2 linked regions of the Tautonia rosea genome follow. The main gene of each other region encodes a partner of the protein of the gene in region 2 in a complex. Links are inferred from orthologs where the notes say so. Each region holds a gene or a part of one and is shown on either strand. Other genes may lie near its edges.

Region 1 (8,629 bases), on a different replicon or contig from region 2:
GATGGAATCGGCGAGAACGGGACGATGCCGATTCAGGGCGTCGAGGACGGCTCGGGCTCGCCAGATGAAAATCCCTGCATTCCAGACGAATCGCCCGGTGCTGAGAAATTGTTCGGCCGTAGCGCGATCCGGCTTTTCGCGGAACCGCTGCACCCGATAGAGCGGGATTCCCTCGGGGCGGCCGAGTTCCTCGGCGCGTTCGATGTAGCCGTATCCGGTCTCAGGCCGATCCGGTGCGATGCCGAAGGTGACAAAGGCGGTCGGATCGTCGTTCACGACCGAGGCAGCCGCCCGAACCGTTGCGTGGAAGGCCTCGGCCGGCTCGATCACATGATCGGCCGGCATGACGATCATGGTGGCCTCCGGGTCCCGGCTCGCCACCAGGGAGGCGGCCAAGCCCACACAGGCTGCCGTATCGCGCGGGCAAGGCTCGCCGACGACCTGATCGGCCGGCAGGTCGGGGAGTTGCGCGCGGGTTGCCGCGGCCTGATCGGCTCCCGTGATGATCCAGATGCGATCGGGCGGCACGATCGGTTGGATTCGCTCCAGGGTTTGCTGGAGCATCGTAGCTTCGCCGTAGAGGCGGAGCAGTTGTTTGGGACAATTGCGGCGGCTCTTGGGCCAGAATCGGGTGCCACTACCACCCGCCATGATCACGGCGTGGAGCACAACAACGAACCTCCTGTCCGACGTGATCGCCACGCGGCGACGGGTCGGGCCTCACTCGACAACGGGAACGAACTCACACGAGCAGAATCATCGCCGATGCGGGTTGCCGATCCTTTCGGGCTCGACTCCGATCAATCTCCTGGCGATCCTTCCAGTCAAGGGCCAAGGTGAATCGGTCGATCGACGACCAGTCCCGGTTCGATCTTTTGCTTCAGCTCACTGGGATCGAGTGCAAACAAAGGGCTAATCTCGATCCCAAACGGGACCGAGCCGTCCCCTCTTCGCAGAACACTTGCTCCAGCCTGTTCCAACCAATCACCAAAGAGATCGCTAAGGCGCTGTCGGACGGTCGCGGGAGAGTCTGGTCCGGTGGCGTTTTTCAAGGGCTCAAACTCGATCGCGCGCTCAGTTTCGACAATCGACCAGCGATCCGCCAAGGGAAGCGCATCGAAGATAAAGGTTTCGAACTTGACCGCGTTGGGCGCCTCGGGCTCGACTCGCTCTCCGGTTTCGGAAAGATACGGCACCTTTTTCAAGGCTCTGTGAACCGGGAGTTGACCTCCACCGGAAACAAGGCGTTCAAGGAATGCACGATCGAAACAATGAATTGCGATGCTCCCGGCCCAGAGCTGGAGGCCGCCATCGGGCTCTCGACGTTCGGCCAGTTCGGTCGGCAAGTCGGAGTACTCGATGACCTGGGCATGTCCCTCGACCTGCACGACCACGCCGACCTTCTCCTCAGGACGTTGCTTCTCCACGACCTTGAACGAGATGTCTGCCTCGGCCATCAGGTGAAGCCCAAGATAGGCCGGATCGCAAATCTGAACGAGGGGGTTATCGACCTGGAAATAAAAGAGAGTTTGGATGCCTCGATCACGCATCTCCTCCAAACAACTCGGCTGATCGGCATGGTCGCGAGCCGCGAGGGCAGTGATCGTTCCCCCGTGGCCATCGGGACTCAGCGCAAGCGAATCTTTTTCGGCCAACAAGAGCTTGCCGGTGGCCGCATCGACCGCAGGCAACTGCCCCTGTACGAAGAAGCGAACGTGGTCGAGTCCAAACTGGTCGTGATCCGCAAAGAAGGAGGTGGTCGCCTCGTGGTTTTCGGGGCTGGTCATGATGTACAGCGGAATCGACTTCCCGAAGCGTTTCCCCAACGCAGCCAGCTTTTCGGCGTGCAGTTGAAACAGGCTGGCTCCGGAGACGGGACCGATCGGATAGGTTCCTTTCGGCGCGTCGAACCCGAGCCGCGTTCCTTGACCACCGGCCACCAGGACGGCCGCGACCTCACCTGCCGCTAGCGCCGCTTCTCCTCGATCAGCAGCTCGCCGACGAATCACGCGTTCGGAATCGGTCTGAGGAACCCGTCGGACATCGACCGGTTCGACCTGTTCCGGGTCAAGCGCCAGGGACTCATCCTTGGAGGTGTTCAGCACCAGGCGATCAATCAAAAGGGCCAATCGCTGCAGGTCAAGGCGCTGCAGTTGGCCGATCAGACGATTCCGACCCTCGGGATCAAGCTCATCCCAGAATCGAAGCACATGGTTCTGACCGATTTGGTTCAGAAGGTCGACCATCGCTGGGTCGGCGGGCATCGGAAGTCGGCTCCTTATCGCTCAATCAAGGGGCATGATTCGCGAGCGAGAGCCAGGCCTGAGCATCGCCGATCGGCCCGGTCTTCGCCTCGAATACTCCCAATCAAAAGGGGATGGAAAGGCCATCGTAGGCCAACCGGACTCCAGGGGGCAAGCGTTCCTCGGCTGGCCCATGATCGTACGAGTGAGAGAGATGGGTCAAAAAGGCTCGACGCGGGCGGAACCGTTCGATCGTCGCCAACGCCTGATCAAGGCTAAAGTGGGTCGGATGCGGTTCTGGTCGAAGCGCATCGAGGATCAAGGTGTCGAGCCCCTCCAACTTCGTAGCGCTCTCCTCGGGAATCTCCGAAACATCCGTGCAATAGGCGAGCCCGCCAATTCGGAAGCCAAGCACTCGGAATCGGCCGTGATGCAGGCGAATTGGAATGATATGTTCGCCAAGCGCCCAAAACGATTCGTCGGGGCCGATCCGGGAGAACTCGACCTGCGGCACCCCTCCTCGAGGAATTCGCAAGGCTCGTTCGTCAAAGGCGTAGGAAAAGGCCCGGCGAATGGCCTCCTCCACCTCAAGCTCGCAGTAGATCGGGACCGGACCGCCGATCATCTTGGGAAAGAGTCGAGCATCATCAAGCCCGAACAGATGATCGGCGTGGGCATGGGTGAAGAGAATCGCGTGGGCCCGGGGGATTCCTTCTCGGAGTAATTGCAGTCGAAGCTCCGGGGGTGTATCAATCAACAGGTCCCCTGCGGGCAGTCTTACCAGCACGCTGGGCCGAGTTCGAACATTCCGCGGATCCTCCGACTGACACACCGGGCAATCGCAACCGAGTACCGGAACTCCGGTCGAGGTCCCGCTGCCAAGGATGATCAGTCGGCGAGACGATCCGGCTGCCTCCTGCGTTTCGGAATCCTCCACGATCGTGCGGTGCTCCTCTGGTTGGGTGCGGGTTTATTTGAAAGACACAGGGAACGCTTAAGATTCTAACGACAGAAACCTTGCGCCGCGAGCCCGGCATGTCGGCACGTCCTATAGTGCTGGAAAGACCTGATCGAGCCTCGCTTGACCAGGATCTCAACTTTCAATAAAATCTTTTCATCATTGAAGTTAGAGCGGCACACCCTTTTCCGCGGGAGGCGGTCGACAGTCATGGAGGCGACGGTTCTTCTTAGTGACCTGTGGGACAAGACCACCAACGCACTGAATGCCTTCAGCGAAGGAGTTTCCCACGGCCTAGTTCGGGTCTTCGGGAACTCCAACGAGCGTCAGATCCGACGCATGCAGCCGATCGTCGCCCAGATCAACGAGTTGGAGCCAGCCGTTGAGCGGCTTTCCGACGATGGGTTGAAGCAGAAGTCGACCGAATTCCGACAGCGGCTTGCTTCGGGAGAGACCCTCGACGACCTCTTGCCCGAGGCCTTCGCCGTCTGCCGGGAAGGGGGACGCCGATTTCTCAAAATGCGTCATTACGACGTGCAGTTGCTCGGCGGCATGGTCTTGCATGAGGGCAAGATCGCCGAAATGGTCACTGGTGAAGGAAAGACTCTAGTCGCGACCCTGGCGGCGTACCTCAATGCCCTGGAAGGCAAAGGGGTCCATGTCATCACGGTCAATGATTATCTCGCCCGCCGAGACGCGGAGTGGATGAGCCCGCTCTACAACGGACTGGGATTGACGGTGGGCGCGATCCAGTCGCAGATGGATCCCCGCCAGCGTCAGAAGATCTACGGCTACGACATCACCTACGGCACCAATAACGAATTCGGCTTCGACTACCTGCGGGACAACATGAAGCCGTCCCGAGAGTCGCAGGCTCAGGGACCGCTTCATTACGCGATTATCGACGAGGTCGACTCGATTCTCATCGACGAAGCCCGAACCCCCTTGATCATCTCCGGCCCCGCCTTCGACGACGTAAAAAAATATGCCGAGGCCGACCGGATCGCCCGGCAGCTCCGTGAAGGAGAACATTTTGAGGTCAAGGAAAAGGAACGAACCGCCCACCTCAACGAGGTCGGCATTCGCGAGGCCGAGCGTCTGGCCGGGGTCGAGAGCTTCTTCACCCCTGGCAATATGGAATGGCCCCACCTGATTGACAATGCGTTGAAGGCCCACCACCTGTACAAACGCGATCGCGAGTATGTCGTCAGCGACAAGGGCGAGATCATCATCGTCGACGAGTTCACCGGCCGATTGATGGTCGGCCGTCAGTGGTCCGACGGCCTGCACCAGGCGGTCGAGGCCAAGGAACGCGTCAAGATCAAGGAAGAGAACCAGACGCTCGCCACGATCACGCTCCAGAACTTCTTCAAGCTCTACACCAAGCTTTCAGGCATGACCGGCACGGCCATGACCGAGGCCAACGAGTTCTGGAAAGTCTACAAACTCGACGTCGTGGCCATTCCGACCAATCGAGGCTTGCAGCGTGTCAATGAGCCGGATGTGATCTTCCGGACCGAAAAGGAAAAGTTCCAGGCCATCATCGACGAGATTCGAGAAGTCCATCCAACCGGTCGTCCGATTCTCGTCGGTACAACCTCCATCGAGAAGTCGGAGTTGCTCTCCGACATGCTCAAGCGTTACGGCATCGCTCACAAGGTGCTTAACGCGAAATACCACGAGCAAGAAGCCGAGATCGTTGCCCAGGCAGGCCGAAAAGGTCGGGTCACGATCGCCACCAACATGGCAGGCCGAGGCACCGACATCATCCTAGGCGGCAACCCCGAGTTCATGGCCTGGGCCGATCTCAGTCGTCTCAAGAACGAGGACGGCCGCCCACTCTACCCGACCCGGCTCGAAGTCCCACCCGAGGTCTGGAAAGACACCGTCGATCAGTACGAGCCAGAAATGAAGGCTGAAGGTCGTGAAGTTGCCGAACTCGGCGGCCTACACATCATCGGCACCGAGCGGCACGAATCGCGACGGATCGACAACCAGCTCCGCGGCCGATCCGGTCGCCAGGGAGACCCGGGCAGCTCGCGCTTCTTCCTCTCGCTTCAGGACGACCTGATGCGCAAGTTCGCCGGCGAATGGGTGTCCGGTGTCCTCGAACGGCTTGGGATGCAAGAAGGCGAGGCGATCGAGAGCAGGCTCGTCTCCCGACGCATCGAAGGGGCTCAGAAAAAGGTTGAGGAACGAAATTTCGACGCTCGGAAAAACCTCCTCGAATACGACGAGGTCATGGACACTCAGCGCAAGGGGGTCTACTCGTTCCGCCAACGATTGCTCGATGGTGCTCCGACCAAGGATGAGATCCTGACGATGATCGATCGTCAGATCGATGCCGCGGTGGCTCAGTTTCTTGACCCGGATTACGGTCTGGCCAGTTTTGCCGCCTGGGTCGGTCAGCGGCTCGGTGTCGAGTTCGAGGGCCGAGACTTCCGAGGGGATCCTTTCGAGGAAGCCGTCGAGCGAGCCCGGGATCGCGCAGAGGCGCAAGCTGCCGACGCCATCGATGAGGCGATCGAGGAAAACCTTCCTTCCGAAGCCGAGTCGTCCGAATGGAACTGGCTCGCCCTGACGAGCTGGGCCAATGCTCGCTACAGCTTGAATGTGAAGGATCGCGATTTAAGGCGATTTGTCCGGACGGAGGATGGCGAGCCCGAAATCGACCGCCTTGGACTGGCCGACTTCCTTCGTGATCAGGCGGTCGAAACGATTCGGAAGACCGATCTCGAACCAGCCAGAGAATTTGTGAGCCGAGACTGGGGCATCCGATCGCTCGCCGGTTGGACGCATCGCAAGTTTGGCCTGACGACCGATCCGGCCGAATGGTCCGGGAAATCGGCTGAGGAAGTCGCCTCGGAGCTGAAGCACCAGGCTCGGGACCTCTACGCCCGCAAGGAAGCCGAATTCCCAGTCCGGGTGGGAATGAGCCGGTTCCTGGTCGAACCGAAACCGGGCCAGCCAGCCAAGTACGACCGCGAAGGGCTGGCAGCCTGGGCCTCGGAACGCTTCGGAACCACAGTGGACATCGAAGCGTTGAAACCGTTACTTCGTCCCGAAATGGAATCCATGCTCGTTGAGGTCGCTCACGAGCATTATACCGGTGCTCAACTCTACGATGAGCTGCAGACGAAGCTCGACGCCGCCTTCGAAGACAATGGAGACACCGACCCCGCCGCCCTGGCCGAGCTGTCGAACTGGGCTCGGCAAGAGCTTGGGATCGAAACCACCGTCGAGGAATTGACCAGCCTCGGTCCTCAGGGGGCTCGATCAAAGCTCATCGGTGCGCTCGACACGCGCCATCGCCCTGAGATGCGCGAGATGGAGAAAGTCCTCCTGCTCCAGATTCTCGATCAGAGCTGGATGGAACACCTCCGGACCATGGACCACCTGCGCAGTTCCGTCGGCCTCCGAGGCTACGCGCAAGTCGATCCCAAGGTCGAGTACAAGCGCGAGGGTAAGCGAATCTACGACGAGATGTGGCAAGGCGTTTCGGACAAGATCACCGACCTCGTCTTTCGCATGGAGCAGGTTGATCCAGACTTCCTGTCGTACCTTGGGGCTCGCTGGCAACTCGATCGTGCCCGATCGATCAAGGAAGATGCCTCGTCGTCAGGAGAACCGATCGGGGCTGTCTCCTCGGATGGCAGAACCATGCGAGCCCAGCAGGACGCCGCCATTGCCGCCAGCCAGCGACAGGGAGAAACAACCAAGGTCGAACCTGTTCGGAAGGTCGGAAAAAAGGTCGGCCGAAACGACCCTTGTCCGTGCGGGTCAGGTAAAAAATTCAAGGCGTGCTGCATGAAAAAAGGAGGGGATGGAACCCCTTTCTGACCGATTATCGTCGCGTCCGGTGATCGATCGCTCGTCTATCACCGGACGCTAAGTTCCTGCAACGAATACGTTTTCGGTTTTCTCTCGCATGAGTTTCCTTCCCCAAGATTCTCGGCGAGCATTGTGATAGCGCGAAACTGGCATCCTGCTTGCGTGAACCGTTCGGCAATTCGGTTTCGCGGTGATCCAGGGATGTTCCCGCGTCCGATTCGATCTCGACCGCGATGAGTTGATCGCCCTATGGGCGAGGCGGGTCAGGAAAGGATGCCTCGATGCCCTATCTGCTTGATGCGGCTTACTTCGTCTTGCTCACGATCTGTTCGCCAATCTTGCTGGTCCGAGCGTGGCGAACGGGCAAGTATCGGGACGGTCATGCCCAGAAACTCTGGGGACGTGTTCCGAGACGGTTGGGAAGCGCTCCTTGTCTCTGGTTCCATGCCGTGAGCGTCGGAGAGGTACTCCTCCTTCGTCCCTTGATCGCCGACTTGCACCGGCGGCGACCGGACTGGGAGCTGGTGATCTCGACCACCACTTCAACTGGCCTTGAGGTTGCCCGGCGAACCTTTCCCGATCTGGTCACCTTCTACGCTCCTCTGGATTTCTCCTGGTCAGTGCGGCGAGCCCTGAGTCGCGTCCGGCCAACGGCGCTGGTACTGGTCGAAACGGAACTCTGGCCGAACCTGATCCGAGCAGCCTCGAATCAGGGGACACGGGTGGCCGTCATCAATGGCCGGATCAGCCGTCGGAGTCATCCCCGCTACCGCCGATTCCGAGCATTGCTTGGTCCGACGCTTCGCAGGCTCGACGTGGTCGGAGCCCAGTCGGAAGAGTCAGCTTCGCGTTTTCGCGACATCGGGGTGGCCTCAGACCGAGTGACGGTCACCGGCTCGATCAAGTACGACGGTCTCGAATCCCTCCGAGACGTCCCCAAGGTTCGAAACCTCCGCCGGGCGATCGGCCTAGACGATGCAGCCGGGCCGATATTCGTGGCCGGAAGCACGATGGACGGGGAGGAAGCCGTTGCGCTTCAAGCATACCAGGCAGCCCGCCAGGATCATCCCGACCTACGGTTGGTGATCGTCCCTCGCCATCCGGAACGAGGTCCCGATCTCGCCCGCTGGATCGAGAGCCAGGGGCATTCGGTCTGGCGTCGAAGTGTTGATCAGGAGCCCCCTGCGTCCTTGAGCTTGGATAGCTCGCCCCCGGTCCTTCTCATCGACACCGTCGGCGAACTGTCGAGCATCTGGGGAATGGCCGATCTGGCATTCGTCGGTGGCAGTCTCTTTCCCGGTCGGGGAGGCCAGAACATGATGGAGCCCTCCGCCTTTGGTGCTTCAGTCTTGTTTGGTCCCCACACAAGCAACTTCCGGGAAGCTGTCGAGGGTTTACTCGAACGTCGAGCTGCCCGGGTCGTCCACAATGTCACCGAACTGACTGAGGCGCTTCGCGCCGACCTGGCTGATCCGACGTCGGCCCAGGCTCGGGGCCAGGCGGCCCGAAGCTTCGTTCTCGACCAACGAGGAGCAACCGGAAGAACCCTCGCGCTGCTTGATCGCCTCGTCGGTCGTCCTCACCAAAGCGAGATTCT
Region 2 (7,383 bases):
CGTCAGTCGAGCCCGTGGGGCAAGGTGAGGACTTTCGGGCCGTCGGGGGTCATGGCGACGGTGTGTTCGAAGTGGGCGGCGGAGAGGCCGTCCTTGGTGACGATGGTCCAGCCGTCGGAGAGGGCCTTGACGTGCTTGGTGCCGAGGGCGACCATCGGCTCGATGGCGAGGACGATGCCGGGTTCGAGCTTGAAGTCGTTGCGGCGGAGGGCCTTGCTGACGAAGTTCGGAACCTGGGGTTCCTCGTGCATGTCGCGGCCGATGCCGTGGCCGACGAACTTCTCGATGACGTGCATGTGCTGCGACCGGACGTAGCGTTCCATCAGGCCGGCGACCTCGGCCCAGGTCTCGCAGCGCTCCATGGCGCGGATGCTCAGGTCGAGGGTCTCCTTGGTCACCTGGAGGAGCTTCTGGTTTTCCTCGGAGATCGGGCCGATGGGCAGGGTGATGGCCGAGTCGCCGCACCAGCCGTTGATCCGGCAACCGGTGTCGATGGAGATGATGTCGCCCTCCTGGAGGGGGCGACGGGTGGGGATGCCGTGGACGACGGCGTCGTTGACGCTGGCGCAGATGACGGCGGGGAAGGGGCGGACCCCCTTGGTGGGGCTTGGGTAGTTGAGGAACAAGGGGGTGGCGTTGTGACGCTGGAAGATGGCGGCGACGGCCTCGTTCATCTCGGCGGTGGTGCCGCCGGGCACGGCCAGTTCTCGGACTCGGGCCAGAGCCTCGGCGACGACCTTGCCGGCCTCTCGCATCAGGCCGATCTCTCGGGGGCTCTTGAGCTTGATAGTCGATCGGCTGGGGCGGAGCATGGGGGAGAGCCCTCCGGGAGCGCGGACGTTGGCGATCGGCGAAGCGATCAGCGGCGGTTCATCAGGCCGGTGTAGTTCCGCATGATCAGGTGACTATCAATCTTCTGCACGAGGTCAAGGCAGACCGAGACGACGATCAGCAGGCCGGTACCGCCGAGGAAGGAGGTGATCACCGGCTCGACGCTGGTGCCGGCCTGAGCCAGAGCCCCCTGGACGATCGACGGGATGACCGCGACGAGGCTGAGGAAGGCGGCCCCGACGAATGTGATCCGCAGCATGACCTTTTCCAGGTACTCGGCCGTGCGACGCCCGGGTCGGTAGCCGGGGATGAAGCTGCCGTAGTCTTTCAGGTTATCGGCCATGTCCTTCGGGTTGAAGGTAATGGCGGTCCAGAAGTAGCAGAAGAAGTAAATCAGGCCGATGTAGAAGATGGTGTAGATATAGGCCTGGCTCTGGAAGGCATCGAGCCCGGCCTCGAAGAAGCGGGCGATGGCGACCTTCCAGCCGGCGACATCCTCCGCGACGAGCCAGCTGGCCGTGCTGGAGGCCAGCCCCTTGAAGATGAAGAAGGGGAACATCAGGAGGCTGGAGGCGAAGATGATCGGCATGACGCCGGCCTGATTGACCTTCAAGGGGAGGTACTGGCGGGTGCCGCCGTAGACCCGTCGGCCGCGGACGTGCTTGGCCGACTGGGTCGGGATGCGTCTTTGGCTTTCGGTGATCGCGATCACGCCGACGATCACCGCGATGAACAGGGCGAGTAACAGGCCGGTGACGATCAGCGAGTAAGGTTTCTCGGCGTCGCCGGTCAGGCGGGGAGTGAACCCGGAGGCGAGCAGGAAGATGGCATCGTCGGCGCTGGCGAGGATACCGGCCATGATGAGCAAGCTGATGCCGTTGCCGATGCCGTACTCGTCAATCTGCTCGCCGATCCACATCAGGAAGACCGTTCCGGTCGTCATGATGAGCACGCAAATAAACCCATAGGGGAAGAAGTCTTTATATTGAACCGGGATATAATCAAGTGTCTGCACAAAGCGGATCCACATCGCGCTTTGCACGAGGCAGATGGCGACGGTGGCGTATCGGGTGTATTCGTTGATCTTCTTGCGGCCGCTCTCGCCTTCTTTCATGAGGGCTTCGAGCTGGGGGACGACCGAGCCGAGCAACTGGAAGATAATCGAGGCGGAGATGTAGGGCATGATGCCGAGGCCGAAGATCGTGCTCATGCCGATCTGGGTGCCGCCGAACATGGCGGCCATGCCGAGGACCTTGCCGAAGGCCTGCTGGCGGATCTGCTCCTGCCAGTCGGCCAGGGCCGACTGATCGACGATCGGCAGGGGGATGTAGAAGCCGATCCGGTAGATGGCCAGGAACATGGCCGTCATGAGGATCTTGCGCTGCAGCTCGGGGACCTTGAAGAAGATCGTGATCAGCTTCTGCACGGCAGGACGGCTCCTATGCACGTCGGTCGGGGGGCGGGGTCTCGGCGGTTCCCCCAGGGGGACGTGTGCGGGGTCGGGCAGGCCTTGGCCTGCCGTCCGGGTCCAACGCGAACGGGTCGGCAGGCCGAGGCCCGCGAGACGAGGACGACGTTGGGTCGGGCGGTCGGTCGGGGAAACAACACACGCAAGAAGGTTGGCAAACGTGGCGATCCAGAGGCTCGGAGATCAAGGCGACCAAGGCCGCCGGTTGCTCGGATGATGCAGCCGGCGGGTCCTTCGGAGGCTAACGGACACCGACCGGGCCGGATCTCGTCGCGGCCCGGTCGGGTCGGTTTGATTTGGGTCGGGACGTTAATCGACGACTTCGACCGAGCCACCGGCGGCGGTGATCTTCTCGACGGCGGTCTTGCTGAACTTCTGGGCCTTGATGGTCAGGGCCTTGGTCAGGGTGCCGTCGCCGAGGATTTTCAGGCCGTCGTCGTGGCGCCCTTTGACGAGCCCTTTGGCCCGGAGGATGGCCTCATCGACGATCGCGCCGGACTCGAAGAAGGCCTCGATCAGCTCCAGGTTCAGGATGGCGAAATCCTTCTTGAACCGGCCGTTGGCGAAGCCTCGGATCGGCACGCGGCGGACCAGGGGCATCTGGCCGCCCTCGGAGAGGGGGCGAATTTTGAACCCCTGGCGGGAGGAGTGTCCCTTGTGCCCCTTGGTGCTCGTCTTGCCGTGCCCCGAGCCGGGGCCTCGACCGACGCGCTTGCGTTTTTTGTGCTTCTGGATGCCTTCGTGAACGTCGTGAATTTGCATGATGGCTTACCTCACAGCTCCACGCCCCGGAGTCGGGCCACTTCGTCCTTCGTGCGGAGCTGCTGCAGCCCGTCGATGGCGGCCTTGACCAGGTTCAGTTTGTTGGGAGAACCGATGCTCTTGGTCAAAATGTCGGTAATGCCGGCGGCCTGCACGACGGCCCGGACGGCTCCGCCGGCGATCACGCCGGTACCGGGGCTGGCCGGCAGCATGATCACCTTCGCGGCGCCGAAGCGGCCGATGACCGGGTGGGGAATGGTGCCGCGACGCATCTGAACGCGGGTCATGCGTTTGTGGGCGTCCTTGACCCCTTTTTCGACGGCCGGGGGCACTTCGTTGGCCTTGCCGTAGCCCCAGGAGACCTGGCCTCGGCCATTGCCGACGACGACCAGGGCGTTGAAGCTGAAACGGCGGCCCCCTTTGACCACGGCGGCGCAGCGGCGGATGGACACGACGCTTTCGCTCCACTCACCGCGATCTCGACTGTCGCTGGACACGGATGATCCTCCGGAAGGAAGTAGGCAGTAGGCAGTAGGCGGTAGGCAGTAGGGGGACGGATGGATCCGTTCAAGAACACTGGGTCCAGTCGATGCTCGGTGCGGGAAGCCGATCAGGATGGACCTCTTGGCGGAGGCACTGACCGATCCAGCTGACTGCCGACTGCCTACGACCTACTCGCTCCCGATCGTTGACGAATGAGATTAGAACTGCAAGCCGGCCTCTCGGGCGGCATCGGCCAGAGCCTGAATGCGCCCGTGATACTTGTAGCTTCGGCGGTCGAAGCAAACCTTGTCAATACCGGCAGCCTTGGCCCGTTCGGCCACGGTGCGGCCGACGACCGCCGCGGCGGCCTTGTTCCCGCCGTAGCTGACCTCTTGCCGGATCGCCGATTCGAGGGTGCCGGCCGAGACGAGGGTCTTGCCCTCGCCGTCGTTGATGATTTGCGCGTAGATATGCTTGGAGCTTCGGAAAATGGCCAGGCGGGGCCGTTCAGTCGAGCCGAACAGCTTCTTGCGGACGTGCCGCTGGCGGCGGAGCCGTTGCTGCTGGACATTCAGCCGGTGATTCTTACCCTTCACGGTCGATTTCCTCCTGGGCCCTCGGGGCGGCCGATGACGACCGGCCACCCGACCCTGGTGAGTTTTTAAGCGAGTTTCGAAGCGAGGCAGCCGAGCCGGACAAGAGGTCTCGGGAGCAACGGAGGGCCAAGCCCTGGAAGACCGCTCGCCCCGGGGGAACGCCTGCCTTGCTCAACGGTCGAGATTACTTGCCGAACGCCTTACCGGCCTTGCGGCGGACCTGTTCGCCTTCGTAGCGAATTCCCTTGCCCTTGTAGGGTTCGGGGGGCCGGACCCGGCGGACGCGGGCGGCAAACTCGCCCACAGCTTGCTTGTCGGCGCCGGTGATCTGGATGTGGGTCGCGTCGGGAACGGTCACAGTGACGCCTTCGGGGGCGGTCATCTGAATCTGGTTGGCGTAGCCGACGACGAGGTTGACGGTGTTCGGCCCCTTGAGCTGGGCCTGGTAGCCGACGCCGACGACCTCAAGGCGCTTGGAGTAGCCTTCGGTGACCCCCTTGATCATGTTGGCGATCAGGGTGCGGGTCAGGCCGTGAAGCGCCTTGACGGGGCGTTCGTCGTTGGGGCGTGAGACGAGGATTTGCTTGGCGTCGGTGTCGTACTTGACGTCCATCTCCTCGCGGAAGGTGAACGAGAGCTTCCCCTTGGGGCCTTCGACCTCGATGGTCGAGCCGGCCAGGTTGATTTTGACGTTGTCGGGGACGGGGACCGGTTGGCGGCCGATTCGAGACATGGTTTGAGGCTCCGGGACGGTGATCGCAGGGGGTGGTGAGGGCTCGGCGTGGGCTTGATCGGATCAATAGACCAGGGCCAGCACCTCGCCGCCGACCTTCTCGGCCCGGGCTCGACGGTCGCTCAGAATTCCCTTGGGCGTGCTGACGATGTGAACGCCCAGGCCGCCCTGGACCGGCTTCAGGTCGCGGTAGCCGCAGTAGACCCGACGTCCGGGCTTGCTGACGCGGTCGATCTTGGAGATGACCTTCTCGCCGTTCGGGCCGTACTTGAGGTTCAAGCGAAGGGTCCGGGCCGGAACGGTGTCGATCTCTTCGTAGTCCCAGATGTAGCCTTCGTCCTTCAGGGCGGCGGCGATGCCGCGCTTCTCGTTGGAGTGGGGCATGTCGACGTGGGAACGCTCGATCCGCACGGCGTTGCGGATGCGGGTGAGCATGTCGGCGATCGGGTCGGTCATCATGGCGGGGGCAATCCTCAACACCGCCTCGGGTAACTCGTCCGGTCCTGCAAGGAATACTGTGGTGCAAGGAGGTCCGGCAAGTCGGCGAGGCGGGGGTCCTGGAAAACGCAAACAAACGGAAACAGAACGGGGAAAAAGAGCCAGCACGAGGCCGGTCGATCAATCAGCCGGCCCGCTGCTGGCCGGGCTTGCGGAAGGGCATGCCGAAGGCTCGGAGCAGTTCGCGGGCCTGATCGTCGTTGCGGGTCGTGGTGACAATGGTGATGTCCATGCCGAGTGTGTGGGAGATCTTGTCGGCCTCGATCTCGGGGAAGACCACCTGTTCGGTCAGGCCGAGGGTGTAGTTGCCGTTGCCGTCGAAGCTGTTCGGATTGACGCCGCGAAAGTCACGGATGCGGGGCAGGACGAGGTTGATCAGGCGATCGAAGAACTCGTACATCCGGGGGCCGCGGAGCGTGACCTTGCAACCGATTTCGTTGCCTTCTCGGAGGCGGAAGCCGGCGATCGACTGCTTGGCCTTGGTCACGACCGGCTTCTGACCGGCGATCCGGCCCATGGTGTCGACGGCGACGTCCAGGATGGCTTTATCCTGGGTCGCGCGACCGACGCCCATGTTCAGCACGATCTTTTCGAGCTTCGGGATCGCCATCACATTGGTGATGCCGAACTTCTCGGCCATCGCCGAGGCAATGGTGTTCTGGTATTCGTCGAACAGGCGAGCCATCGGGGCGATCCTCTGACCGTCGGCGCGGGATCGGGTCGGTCGGTTCCCGTATGCCGGCGGGGGATAATGGGGAAGTATCGAAATTCAACGAGATGTCAACTCAGCATGAACCTGGCCGATCGTTCGCAAGCGGCCAGGCTGGTGCGGGATGAGCCAGCGAGCGACGATCGGGGCGTCGCGTCGCCGAGGCGAACCGGACCCCATCGGCGGGCTAGCGATCAGATCAGGCCTTGGTCTTGGCCCGCGAGGGCTTCGGGGGGCCAAGGGTTCCGAGGCCGCCGGAGCATCGCTTGCAGTAGCGTTCTTTCTGGCCGTTGTCGAGGATCCGGTAGCCGACGCGGCTGGCGGCGTTGCACGAGGGGCAGTAGGGCAGGACGTTCGAGGCGTCGATCGGCATCTCCTTGGAGAGCCGGCCCCCCTGGGGATTGCGCTGGCTGGGCTTAACGTGCTTGTAGACGAGGTTGACCCCTTCGACGATGATCTTCCCCTTTTCAGGGAGGACGCGGAGCACCTTGGCTCGGGTACCCTTGTCGTCGCCGGTCACGACCACGACTTCGTCATCTCTACGAACCTTCATGAGTCGCTTCTCCGGCCCATCTGGGCCGTGTCTCGGAACTGATCAATGACCGGGAGGTGGTGGTCAAGTCAAGCAGGAAACATCGCAAACGGGCGAACAGACCAACCGGACGGCGACGCCTCGGCGTGGATCAGACGACCTCGGAGGCGAGGCTGACGATCTTCATGAACTGCTTGTCGCGCAGTTCGCGGGCGATGGCGCCGAAGATTCGGGTGCCGCGGGGCTCGTTGTCCTTGTTGATCAGGACGCACGCGTTGCGGTCGAATCGGACGTAGGAGCCGTCGGGTCGTCGGGTCTTGAATCGGGTGCGGACGACGACGCATCGGACGACGTCGCCGGCCTTCACGTCACCGCCGGGGGTCGCTTTCTTGACGCTGCCGATGAAGACATCGGCCAGGCCGGCGGTGCGTCGTTTGTAGCGCGACGCGGAGCCGCCGAGGACCTTGAAGCACATGACTTCCTTGGCCCCGGAGTTATCGGCCACATCGAGCCGGGTTTGCATCTGGATCATCGGTCGAGAACCCCAGTCACGGTCGCGGCCGCGGTCCCCAGCGAACGCCGGCGGCCCACGAGTCTCCGAACGATCGGGTTAGCGGGAACGGTCACGCAAGAAATCAACACGGGAGGAGCAGAAACGGGGCCGGGCGGGCGATCTGGCCATCGGCCCGGCAAGGAATCGAAAGGTCGGCCGAGGGTCAGGCGTCGGCCTGGTCCGGGGCCGGTTCGGCATTGGCCTGGGCGTCGAGGGCG

The links.
Region 1: the proteins of secY (region 2) and secA are in contact, whole or in part, in a crystal structure (PDB 3DIN), measured with the Thermotoga maritima proteins. The link is inferred for Tautonia rosea from one-to-one orthologs. Residues at the interface, in WP_004081795.1 of Thermotoga maritima: Glu108, Gly109, Glu110, Glu111, Ala236, Glu237, Arg238, Arg239, Ile240, Thr241, Ile242, Gln243, Tyr244, Ala245, Arg246, Arg247, Val248, Thr249, Gly250, Arg251, Arg252, Val253, Tyr254, Gly256, Ala257, Ser258, Thr259, Tyr260, Leu261, Pro262; in WP_004082002.1 of Thermotoga maritima: Glu261, Ala262, Arg263, Lys300, Ala301, Arg302, Thr303, Ile304, Ile305, Leu323, Tyr324, Asp325, Pro326, Val329, Ser330, Tyr333, Ile336, Lys340, Phe345, Val349, Glu363, Phe364, Tyr374, Ser375, Gly376, Gly377, Glu393, Ile395, Thr482, Ser483.

The regions. Positions count from the first base shown.
Region 1 is NZ_JABBYO010000001.1:569,797-578,425, reverse strand. What follows is about bases 3,109-7,241. They hold secA (preprotein translocase subunit SecA), read left to right. Parts: upstream 3,109-3,411; coding sequence 3,412-7,041; downstream 7,042-7,241. Outside these bases: HG800_RS02310 (mannose-1-phosphate guanylyltransferase), read right to left, coding at 1-669; HG800_RS02305 (UTP--glucose-1-phosphate uridylyltransferase), read right to left, coding at 825-2,264; HG800_RS02300 (MBL fold metallo-hydrolase), read right to left, coding at 2,368-3,030; HG800_RS02290 (3-deoxy-D-manno-octulosonic acid transferase), read left to right, coding at 7,314-8,629. UniProt on the Escherichia coli protein: Required for protein export, interacts with the SecYEG preprotein conducting channel.
Region 2 is NZ_JABBYO010000010.1:93,344-100,726, reverse strand. The notes cover bases 59-2,945. They hold secY (preprotein translocase subunit SecY), read right to left. Parts: upstream 2,258-2,945; coding sequence 860-2,257; downstream 59-859. Other genes in these bases: rplO (50S ribosomal protein L15), read right to left, coding at 2,609-2,945; map (type I methionyl aminopeptidase), read right to left, coding at 59-812. Also shown: more of map, read right to left, coding at 3-58; more of rplO, read right to left, coding at 2,946-3,061; rpsE (30S ribosomal protein S5), read right to left, coding at 3,073-3,558; rplR (50S ribosomal protein L18), read right to left, coding at 3,763-4,140; rplF (50S ribosomal protein L6), read right to left, coding at 4,325-4,873; rpsH (30S ribosomal protein S8), read right to left, coding at 4,937-5,332; rplE (50S ribosomal protein L5), read right to left, coding at 5,496-6,056; rplX (50S ribosomal protein L24), read right to left, coding at 6,280-6,633; rplN (50S ribosomal protein L14), read right to left, coding at 6,764-7,144; rpsQ (30S ribosomal protein S17), read right to left, coding at 7,329-7,383. UniProt on the Escherichia coli protein: The central subunit of the protein translocation channel SecYEG. Consists of two halves formed by TMs 1-5 and 6-10.